Regions from separate parts of the Brevundimonas sp. NPDC055311 genome, predicted to be linked through region 1. Evidence: riboswitches for the same ligand, from Rfam matches in the RefSeq annotation. Region 1 holds a riboswitch; the other holds the start of a gene.
What was found. A riboswitch is a leader RNA that binds a small molecule or an ion and turns the genes downstream of it on or off. The one in region 1 is predicted to bind glycine.

Region 1 (4,205 bases):
TTCGCGGGGACGCAAGGCCAGGTCGCGGTCGCCGACCATGACGCGTCCGGCTTCCCAGTCACAGGTCATGGCGCCGATCATGACGGTCTCTGCGGTTCGTCCTTGGCGACGGCGTGCGATGGCCCGCAGCCGCGCCGCCAATTCGGCGGGGGCGAAGGGTTTCACCAGATAGTCGTCAGCCCCCAGATCCAATCCCGCCACCCTCTCGGTCAGCCCGTCGCGCGCCGTTAACATCAGCACGGGCGTGGTCGAGCCCCGGCGTCGGAGCGCGCTCAAGACCTCGAAGCCGTCGATATCGGGCAGGCCGATGTCCAGAACGGCCGCGTCGAAACCCCCGTTCGCCTCCAGGGTCAGGGCTTCAGCGCCATACTCGGTGCAGCAGGCGGTGAAGCCGGCGGCTTCCAGACTGGCCTTGAGAGAATGCCTGAGCGCCTTGTCATCTTCGACGACCAGTATTTTCATGGCGACCGGCTGGGTGGGAGGGAGTGACTTTGCGGAACCTAAAGCGGCGCGCCGCAAAGTGGAACTGGCCGGCGAGCTTGATACGACTTCTCGTCGTGCTGGCGGTCGCGGCGACCGCGACCTGCGTTCGCGAACCGAACGGGCCTGCCACAGATCCGCTGACCCGCTGGAGGGCGCAGCGCGAAGGGTGCCTGGTCGTCTATACGAACACCAGCATGATGCAGCCGGTCATCGACGCTTTTCAGGACCGATGGCCGATGATCAAGGTGCAGGTCGTGGATCGCAACTCGTCCCTGATCGCTGAGGAGGTGAAGGCGACGGCGGATGCAGGGCGACCGGGGGTCGATCTCGTTTGGTCCTCGGCGATGGATCAGCAGATCAAGCTGGTCAATGACGGCTACGCCCAGACCTATCGCTCACCGCATCGTCGCAGTCTTCCCGACGGCGCCATATGGCGGAGTCAGGGCTTTGGCCTGACCGCCGACCCGATCGTTTTCGTCTACAACCGTCGATTGTTGCCTGCGGACGCGGCGCCACGTAGTCACGCGGAGCTTCTGCGTCTTCTGAGCACGAAGCCCGAGGTGTTCGCCGGGCGGACCACCCTATATGACGTCGAGCGCAGCGCTGTCGGCATGATGTTGTTGTCTGCGGATATCCAGGCCTATCCAGACGCTTGGCGGTTGATGGAGGCCTTGGGCCGTACGGCGCCTCGCCTTGATACATCGGGGCATAGAATGCTGGGCCAGATCGCCGACGGCCGGAAGGTGTTCGCTTATAACGTCAATCGCTCCTTCGCGGTCGGCTTTGCTGCGGATCATGACGAGGTGGCGGTGATCGTGCCGTCGGACTATCGACTGTCTGTGTCGCGCGTCGCCTTTATTCCGCGCAACGCCAGCCACCCGGCGGCGGCGCGGCTGTTTCTGGACTTCCTTCTGTCGCGTGAAGGCCAGGAACTCATCAGCCGGACCGGCGCGGGCCCCGTTCGTGTGGATATGGCGGATGTCGCCGCTTCTCACGGGCTGAGGTCCATCCGTGTCGGTCCTGGTCTTCTGGCCAACCTCGATCAGTTACGACGTCGGCGCTTGATCGCCCAGTGGCGGACAGCGATGGTCGGAGCGGAACAGGCGCCAGACGATCCCTTCGCGCCATGATGGGCGATCGCGCAATCCTGTGGATAACTCTCGCGCGCGGTTGCTGACATCTTCCTGTCACCTTTCTGACACCGCGCCGCTAGGCGGCCCGCGCCTCGCCGCACGATTAGGTCGAGCAAGGACAATCTTAGCGTATGCTTGCGTAGTATATGCAAACTAAGCAATAAAATTGCCAAAAATGTCGATTTGACAGGCTTTGTGAGGCGGTTTCCTACTGGTTTTTGCAGCGCGGGAGAGATCGAACTCCGACGCCGAAGGCGCAACCGCCCCGGAAACGCTCAGGCAAAAGGACCGTGCTGCGCGGGAAACGCTGGAGAGAAGGCGGCCTTCGGGTGCGCCTCGCCGAAGGAGCAAGGGGCGACCCGAAACTCTCAGGCCCGATGACAGCGGGGGCGGTCAAAAGGCGCGTCAGTCGCCGCTGGTCTCTTGTCCTTGGGAGGGGACGCCGTCGCCATGAGGAACTTCGACTTGTCCAAATTCAATACTCGTTTGACCGGATGCAGCAGCGTCCTGGCGCTTCTCGCGTGCGCCGGCGGCGCCATGGCCCAGGATGTCCCTGTGGACGAAGGGCCCTCGGCGGTCGATGAGATCGTCGTCACCGCCTCGCGGATTGATCGCGCCGGGTTCGAGGCGCCGACGCCGACCGTGCGTCTGACGGCCGAAGATCTGTCGGTCGGCGCACGTCCGAACATTGCAGCGGCCCTTAACGACATGCCGCAGTTTCGCGCGACTTCGTCGCCGCAGACCACCGGCACCAACACGGGCGCAGGCAACGCGCCGGTCGATCTGCGCGGCCTGGGCATCAGCCGCACCCTGGTGCTGATCGACGGCCGCCGTGTGTCGAGCGAGAATGACCTGAACAGCATTCCGTCGATTCTGGTGCGCAGCGCGGATGTGGTCACTGGCGGCGCTTCAGCGGCTTGGGGCTCGGGCGCCGTCGCGGGCGTGGTCAACATCGGTATCGATCGTCGGTTCACCGGCGCCAAGATCGGCGCGGAATACGGCATCTCCTCCTTCGACGACGCGGAGCAGAAGCGTTTTGAGGCGGCCTGGGGGACGGATTTCCTGGAGGGCCGGGGCCACTTCGTCATCGGCGCAGAATACCTCGACAATGAAGGCGTGGTGCCGAAGACCTCACGCCCGCGCATCGGTCGCTGGGGGCAGGTGTCGACCAATGACGGCACCGGTCGTTTCGTCACCGTGCCGGACGTCGGCTTCGCCAACGCCGCCTATGGGGGGCTGATCATGTCGGGCGTGCTGTCGGGCAAGGCCTTCAATCCTGACGGTTCGTTGCGCGACTTCGATTTCGGCCAGCAGGTCGGGACGTCGACCGTGGGCGGCGAAGGGCCGTCCAACGACGATCTCAGCCCTCTGGTCACGCCCCAGCAGCGCTTCGTCGCCATGGCCAGCGCCACCTATGACGTGACGGACACCCTGCGTTTCACCGCCGATATTCGTCACGCCAAGATGTGGAACGACTACATCTGGTTCGGCGACCATAACCGCGGCGATCTGCAGATCAGCATCGACAACGCCTTTCTGCCGACGGCGGTGCGTGACGCCATGACGGCGGCGGGTGAGACCAGCTTCACGATGGGCCGCTTCAACGCCGAGACCTATCCGCGGATCGACTTCGAACGCGTCACGACGCAGGCCACCCTGGCGCTGGATGGTGAACTGGGCGGCGGCGCCTGGCGCTGGGGCGCCTACTACAGCCATGGAGAGTTCGAGAACAACATCGACACTCCCGGCTTCCTGCTGAGGACGGAATACGCCCAGGCGGTGGACTCGGTGCTGGATCCGGCGACGGGGCAGGCGATCTGCCGCGTCTCCCTGACCAACGCCAACTCGGGCTGCGTGCCGATAAACCTGTTCGGTCTGGGCGCGCCCAGCCAGGCGGCCATGGACTATGTGACCGGCACGCCGCAGCAGCGTTCGACCACCAAGCTGGATGTCGGGGGGATCAGTCTGCGCGGCGAGCCCTTCACCCTGCCGGCCGGTGATGTCTCGGTCGCCTTCGGCGTCGAGGCGCGCAAGGAGTCGATCGACCAGACCGTCGGCGAACTGGACGCGGCCAAGGCTTTCCGGACCTTCAGCTTCTCGGCCATGTCGGGCGAGTTCTCGGTCAAGGAAGCCTTCGCCGAAGTTCTGGTCCCGGTCGTTCGTGACCTGCCCGTTCTGAACAATCTGGAGTTCAACGCGGCGGCGCGCATTTCCGATTACGACACGACCGGCTCGATCTGGTCCTGGAAGGTGGGGGCGACCAATGAGTTCTTCCCCGGTTTCCGAGGCCGCATCACCCAGTCGCGCGACATCCGTTCGGCGAATCTGTCGGAGCTCTACACCCAGACGACGACCGGCTATAACAACATCAACGATCCGGCCAAGAACCAGACCGTCTATGTGCTGAACAACGGCGGCGGCAATCCGGATCTGACGCCAGAGACGGCCGACACCCTGACGATCGGCGTCACCTATGCGCCGCCGTCGATCCCCGGCCTGAACATGTCGCTCGACTACTACAACATCAAGATCGACGACGTGATCACCACCATCGCGCCGCAGGACCTCGTGAACCGCTGCTTCAACGGC
Region 2 (4,205 bases), on a different contig from region 1:
CTCGCCATGGCCGAGAGGGCGCGTTCGACCTCCAGCTCGCCCGCCACGCGGGGCAGGTCTACGAAGCCGTCGCGGCGCGCGGCCTGCGGCACGTCGATGAACAGGTCGTCGATGGATTTGGCGCCGATGGCGGCCAGCATGGCCTCACGGTCGTCGGGCGTCAGGGGGAGGTAGCGCATTCTATATTCCGCTCATCCCCGCGGAAGCGGGGACCCAGGTTTAAGCTTCAAACACCGCTGCTTGACCCCAAGGAACTGGGTCCCCGCTTCCGCGGGGATGAGCGGAGAGGGGAGACCTTTAGAGGGTGGTCAGGTAGGCGTCGTAGGCGGCCTGATCCATCAGGCCGTCCAGCACCGAGGCGTCGGACACCTTGATCTTGGCGAACCAGCCTTCGCCTTCGGGATCGGCGTTGACGGTTTCCGGGGCGTCGGCCAGGGCGGCGTTGCCCTCGATCACTTTGCCCGCGATGGGGGCGTAGACGTCCGAGGCGGCCTTGACCGATTCCACGACGGCGAAGCTGTCGCCGACCGAGACGGTCTTGCCGGCTTCCGGCGTCTCGACGAACACCACGTCGCCCAGGGCGTCAGCGGCGTGCTTGGAGATGCCGACCGTTGCGACGTCGCCGTCGAGGCGAACCCATTCGTGATCCTTGGTGAACTTCATCTTGGTCTTCCCTTTTGTCGTCATCCTCGGGCTTGACCCGAGGATCGAGCCCTGGAGCGGGCGGTTGGTCTAGAACTTCCAGCGTCGAGCGGCGGGCCGCCCGGCCCTCGGGTCAAGCCCGAGGGTGACGGTCTTATTTCGGCTTGCGGTAGTAGCGGGTCGCCACGAAAGGCGTGGCGACGACTTCGGCGGCGGCCGGGCGGCCGCGCACCAGAACCTTCAGTTCCGCGCCCAGCTCGGCGAAGGCCGGCGGCACATAGCCCATGGCGATGTTGTGTCCCAGCGTCGGCGAGGGGCCGCCCGAGGTGACCTTGCCGATCACGGCGCCGTCCATGTCGGCGATCTCGGCGCCTTCGCGGGCGGGAGCGCCTTCCTTGACGTGCAGGCCGACGCGGACGCGGGCCGGGCCGTCGGCCAGTTGTTTCAGAATGGTCTCGGCGCCGGCGAAGTCGGCGCGTTCCTTGCGCGACTTGGACAGGGCGAAGGTCAGCCCCGCCTCGACCGGGGTGATCGTTGCGTCGACATCGTGGCCGTGCAGCGGCAGACCGGCTTCCAGACGCAAGGAGTCGCGCGCGCCCAGGCCGACCGGCTTCACCCGCGCGTCCGACAGCAGCAGGCCCCACACGCGCTCTGCGGCGGCGGCCGGAACTGAAATCTCATAGCCGTCCTCACCGGTATAGCCCGAGCGCGAGACGATGCAGTCCTCGTCGAACAGGCGGATAGCGCGGCAGTCCATGAAGCCCATGTCGGCCAGTTCCGCCGAATGGGCGGCCATGACCTCGGCCGCTTCAGGCCCCTGGATGGCCAGCAGGGCGCGGTCCAGCACCTCCAGCTTGGCGTCGCCCGACAGATGGGCGTTCAGGAAGGCGAAGTCCGCATCCTTGTTGCCCGCGTTGACGACGATGTAGAGGCCGTCCTCGAAAGGCTTGCCCGCCATCAGATCGTCCATGACGCCGCCCTGTTCGTTCAGCAGCAGGGTGTATTTCTGCTTGCCGGGCTTCACGATCGCATAGTCGCCGGGGACGAAGCGCTCGAACTGCGCGATGGCGTCGGCGCCGGTGATGCGCGCCTGGCCCATGTGGGAGACATCGAACAGGCCGGCGTGCTCGCGGGTCCAGCGGTGCTCGGCCAGCACGCCTTCATACTGGACCGGCATGTCATAGCCGCCGAAGCCGACCATGCGGGCGCCAAGCGCGCGGTGCGCGGCGTTGAGGGGGGTAGTCTTAAGGGCCTGATCGCTCATGGCGTCGCCTCCGGGTCGCAGGTTGCGGCGATAGCTTCGCCGTCGTTGCGCCCCCGCTGTCCTGAAGCCTGAGAGATTCCGACCGTTCCCGAAAAGGTTCGGCCTTGCTCCGTCGGCGCGCGTCGGGACCCTCCGTCCTTCGGCGACTTTCCAGCGTCCGTGCGCTTTCGCGGTCCTTTTGCCTGAGCGTTTCCGGGGCGGTTGCGCCTTCGGCTCCGGGCGCCGCGAACGGACCCGATCTCTCCCGCGAGAGCGTTCGACCTAAGGCCTCGACTCCGGCGCAGAGTCAAGCGGCGCCGGACTTGCCGCCGTCGATCCTAAGGGCCATGAGGGGGCGGAACCGCGCTTCGCCCACAGGATTTGAAGGACGTCATGACCGCCCGCACCGATCTCGCCGCCCACCTCGCTTCCCTCGACCTGCCGCAGGGTCTGGTCGAGACGCTGACTACGGCGGCCGCCGCCTGCGTCGAGATCCGCCAGGTGGTGGCGGGCGGCGCCCTGGTCGGCGCCCTGGGCGCGTCGGGCGCCGTCAATGTGCAGGACGAAGAGCAGAAGAAGCTGGACGTCATCGCCGACGATCTGCTGACCGAGGCCCTGCTGGCCTGCCCGGCCGTGGCGGGGGTGGCGTCCGAGGAAAAGGCTGCGATGCAGCCCTCGGCGAACGCGGCGGGCGAATATCTGGTGCTGTTCGATCCGCTGGACGGCTCGTCCAATATCGACATCAATGCGCCGGTCGGCACCATCGTCTCGGTGCTGAAGGCGCCGTCGGTCCAGCCGAGCGAGGCCGACTTCCTGCAATCGGGCCGCCATCAGGTCGCGGCGCTTTATGCCGTCTACGCCGGTCAGGCCATGCTGGTGCTGACGACGGGCAAAGGCGTGGCGGGCTTCACCCTGGCGCCGGACGGCCGGTGGCTGATGACGCATGAGAACGTGCGCATTCCGGCCGATACGAAAGAGTTCGCCATCAACATGTCGAACCAGCGCCACTGGGCCGAGAGCGTCCAGCGCTATGTCGACGGCTGCCTGAAGGGCGCCGACGGCCCGCGCGGCAAGAACTTCAACATGCGCTGGGTCGCCGCCATGGTGGCTGACGTGCACCGCATCCTGATGCGCGGCGGCGTCTTCCTCTATCCGTGGGACAAGCGCGAGCCGAACAAGCCGGGCAAGCTGCGCCTGATGTATGAGGGCAACCCCATGTCCTTCCTGGTCGAACAGGCGGGCGGCAAATCCACCACCGACGGCAAACAGGCCATCATGGACGTGACCCCGACCGAGCTGCACCAACGGGTGCCGGTCGTCCTCGGCTCGGCCAACGAAGTCGACCAGATCGCGGCGGCCTGACGCCATGCAGATCGCCGCCACAGATGCGCTCCTTGTCATCGACGCCCAGAACGATTTCTGCGAGGGCGGCGCCCTGGCGGTTCAGGGCGGGGCGGCGATCATGCCCCTGATCAATCGGCTGGCCGAGCGGTTCGCCACCGTCGTCGCCACCCAGGACTGGCACACGCCGGACCAGATCAGCTTCGCCTCCAACCACGCGGGCGCGGCGCCCTTCACGCAGATCGAGGTGGCCTATGGCCCCCAGATGCTGTGGCCGGATCATTGCGTGCAGGGCACGCCGGGGGCGGATTTCCACCCCGACGCGGCGCCTGCCGTGACCAAGGCGCTGGCCGTGGTCCGCAAGGGCTACAACCCGGCGGTCGATTCCTATTCCGGCTTCTATGAGAACGACCACAGGACGGCGACGGGTCTGGCGGGCCTGCTGCGCGATCTGGGGGTGAAGCGCATCTTCCTGTGCGGCCTGGCCTATGACTACTGCGTGCGCTTCACCGCCGAGGACGCGGTGCGCGAGGGCTTTGAGGCCGTGGTCATCGAAGACGCCTGTCGCGCCATCGCCCCGGACACGGCGACGGCGGCCAAGGCCGGGTTTGCGACGCTGGGCGTGGCGGAGATCGAGGCGGCGTCGCTCCTCGGCTGACCACTCCCTTCGTCATCCTCCGGCAAGCCGCGCAGCGGTGCAGACCGGGGGACCCAGCGGCGCCGAAGGCGATCTTCGCCGCGAGCACCAGCGCGTGGTTGTTTCGCGCTCACGTGCGCCGCTGGGTCCCCCGGTCTCGCTCCGCTCGCCGGAGGATGACGAAGGTAGGGCTCAGTTCGCCGCCGCGTAGGCCTCGACCTCGGCGATCCGTGCGGCCTTGTCGGCGTCGCTGAGGAAGCTGCCCTCGAAGCTGTTCTTCGCCAGTTGCACGACCTGTTCGCGTGTGAGGCCGACCGCCTTGGCCAGTTCGATATAGTTCGC

Region 2: linked by a shared signal. The riboswitch ahead of gcvT (glycine cleavage system aminomethyltransferase GcvT) and the one ahead of ACWIDZ_RS11380 (TonB-dependent receptor domain-containing protein) in region 1 are both predicted to bind glycine.

Annotation. Positions count from the first base shown of each region.
Region 1 is NZ_JBSHMV010000003.1:76,527-80,731, forward strand. Features, by position in the region: gene ACWIDZ_RS11370 (response regulator) at 1-519, opposite strand, end outside; gene ACWIDZ_RS11375 (ABC transporter substrate-binding protein) at 540-1,613, shown strand; glycine riboswitch at 1,833-1,917, shown strand; glycine riboswitch at 1,922-2,002, shown strand; gene ACWIDZ_RS11380 (TonB-dependent receptor domain-containing protein) at 2,154-4,205, shown strand, end outside.
Region 2 is NZ_JBSHMV010000002.1:810,183-814,387, forward strand. Features, by position in the region: gene gcvPA (aminomethyl-transferring glycine dehydrogenase subunit GcvPA) at 1-179, opposite strand, end outside; gene gcvH (glycine cleavage system protein GcvH) at 298-663, opposite strand; gene gcvT (glycine cleavage system aminomethyltransferase GcvT) at 797-1,906, opposite strand; glycine riboswitch at 2,067-2,163, opposite strand; gene ACWIDZ_RS09700 (class 1 fructose-bisphosphatase) at 2,279-3,247, shown strand; gene pncA (bifunctional nicotinamidase/pyrazinamidase) at 3,252-3,884, shown strand; gene ACWIDZ_RS09710 (adenosine deaminase) at 4,056-4,205, opposite strand, start outside.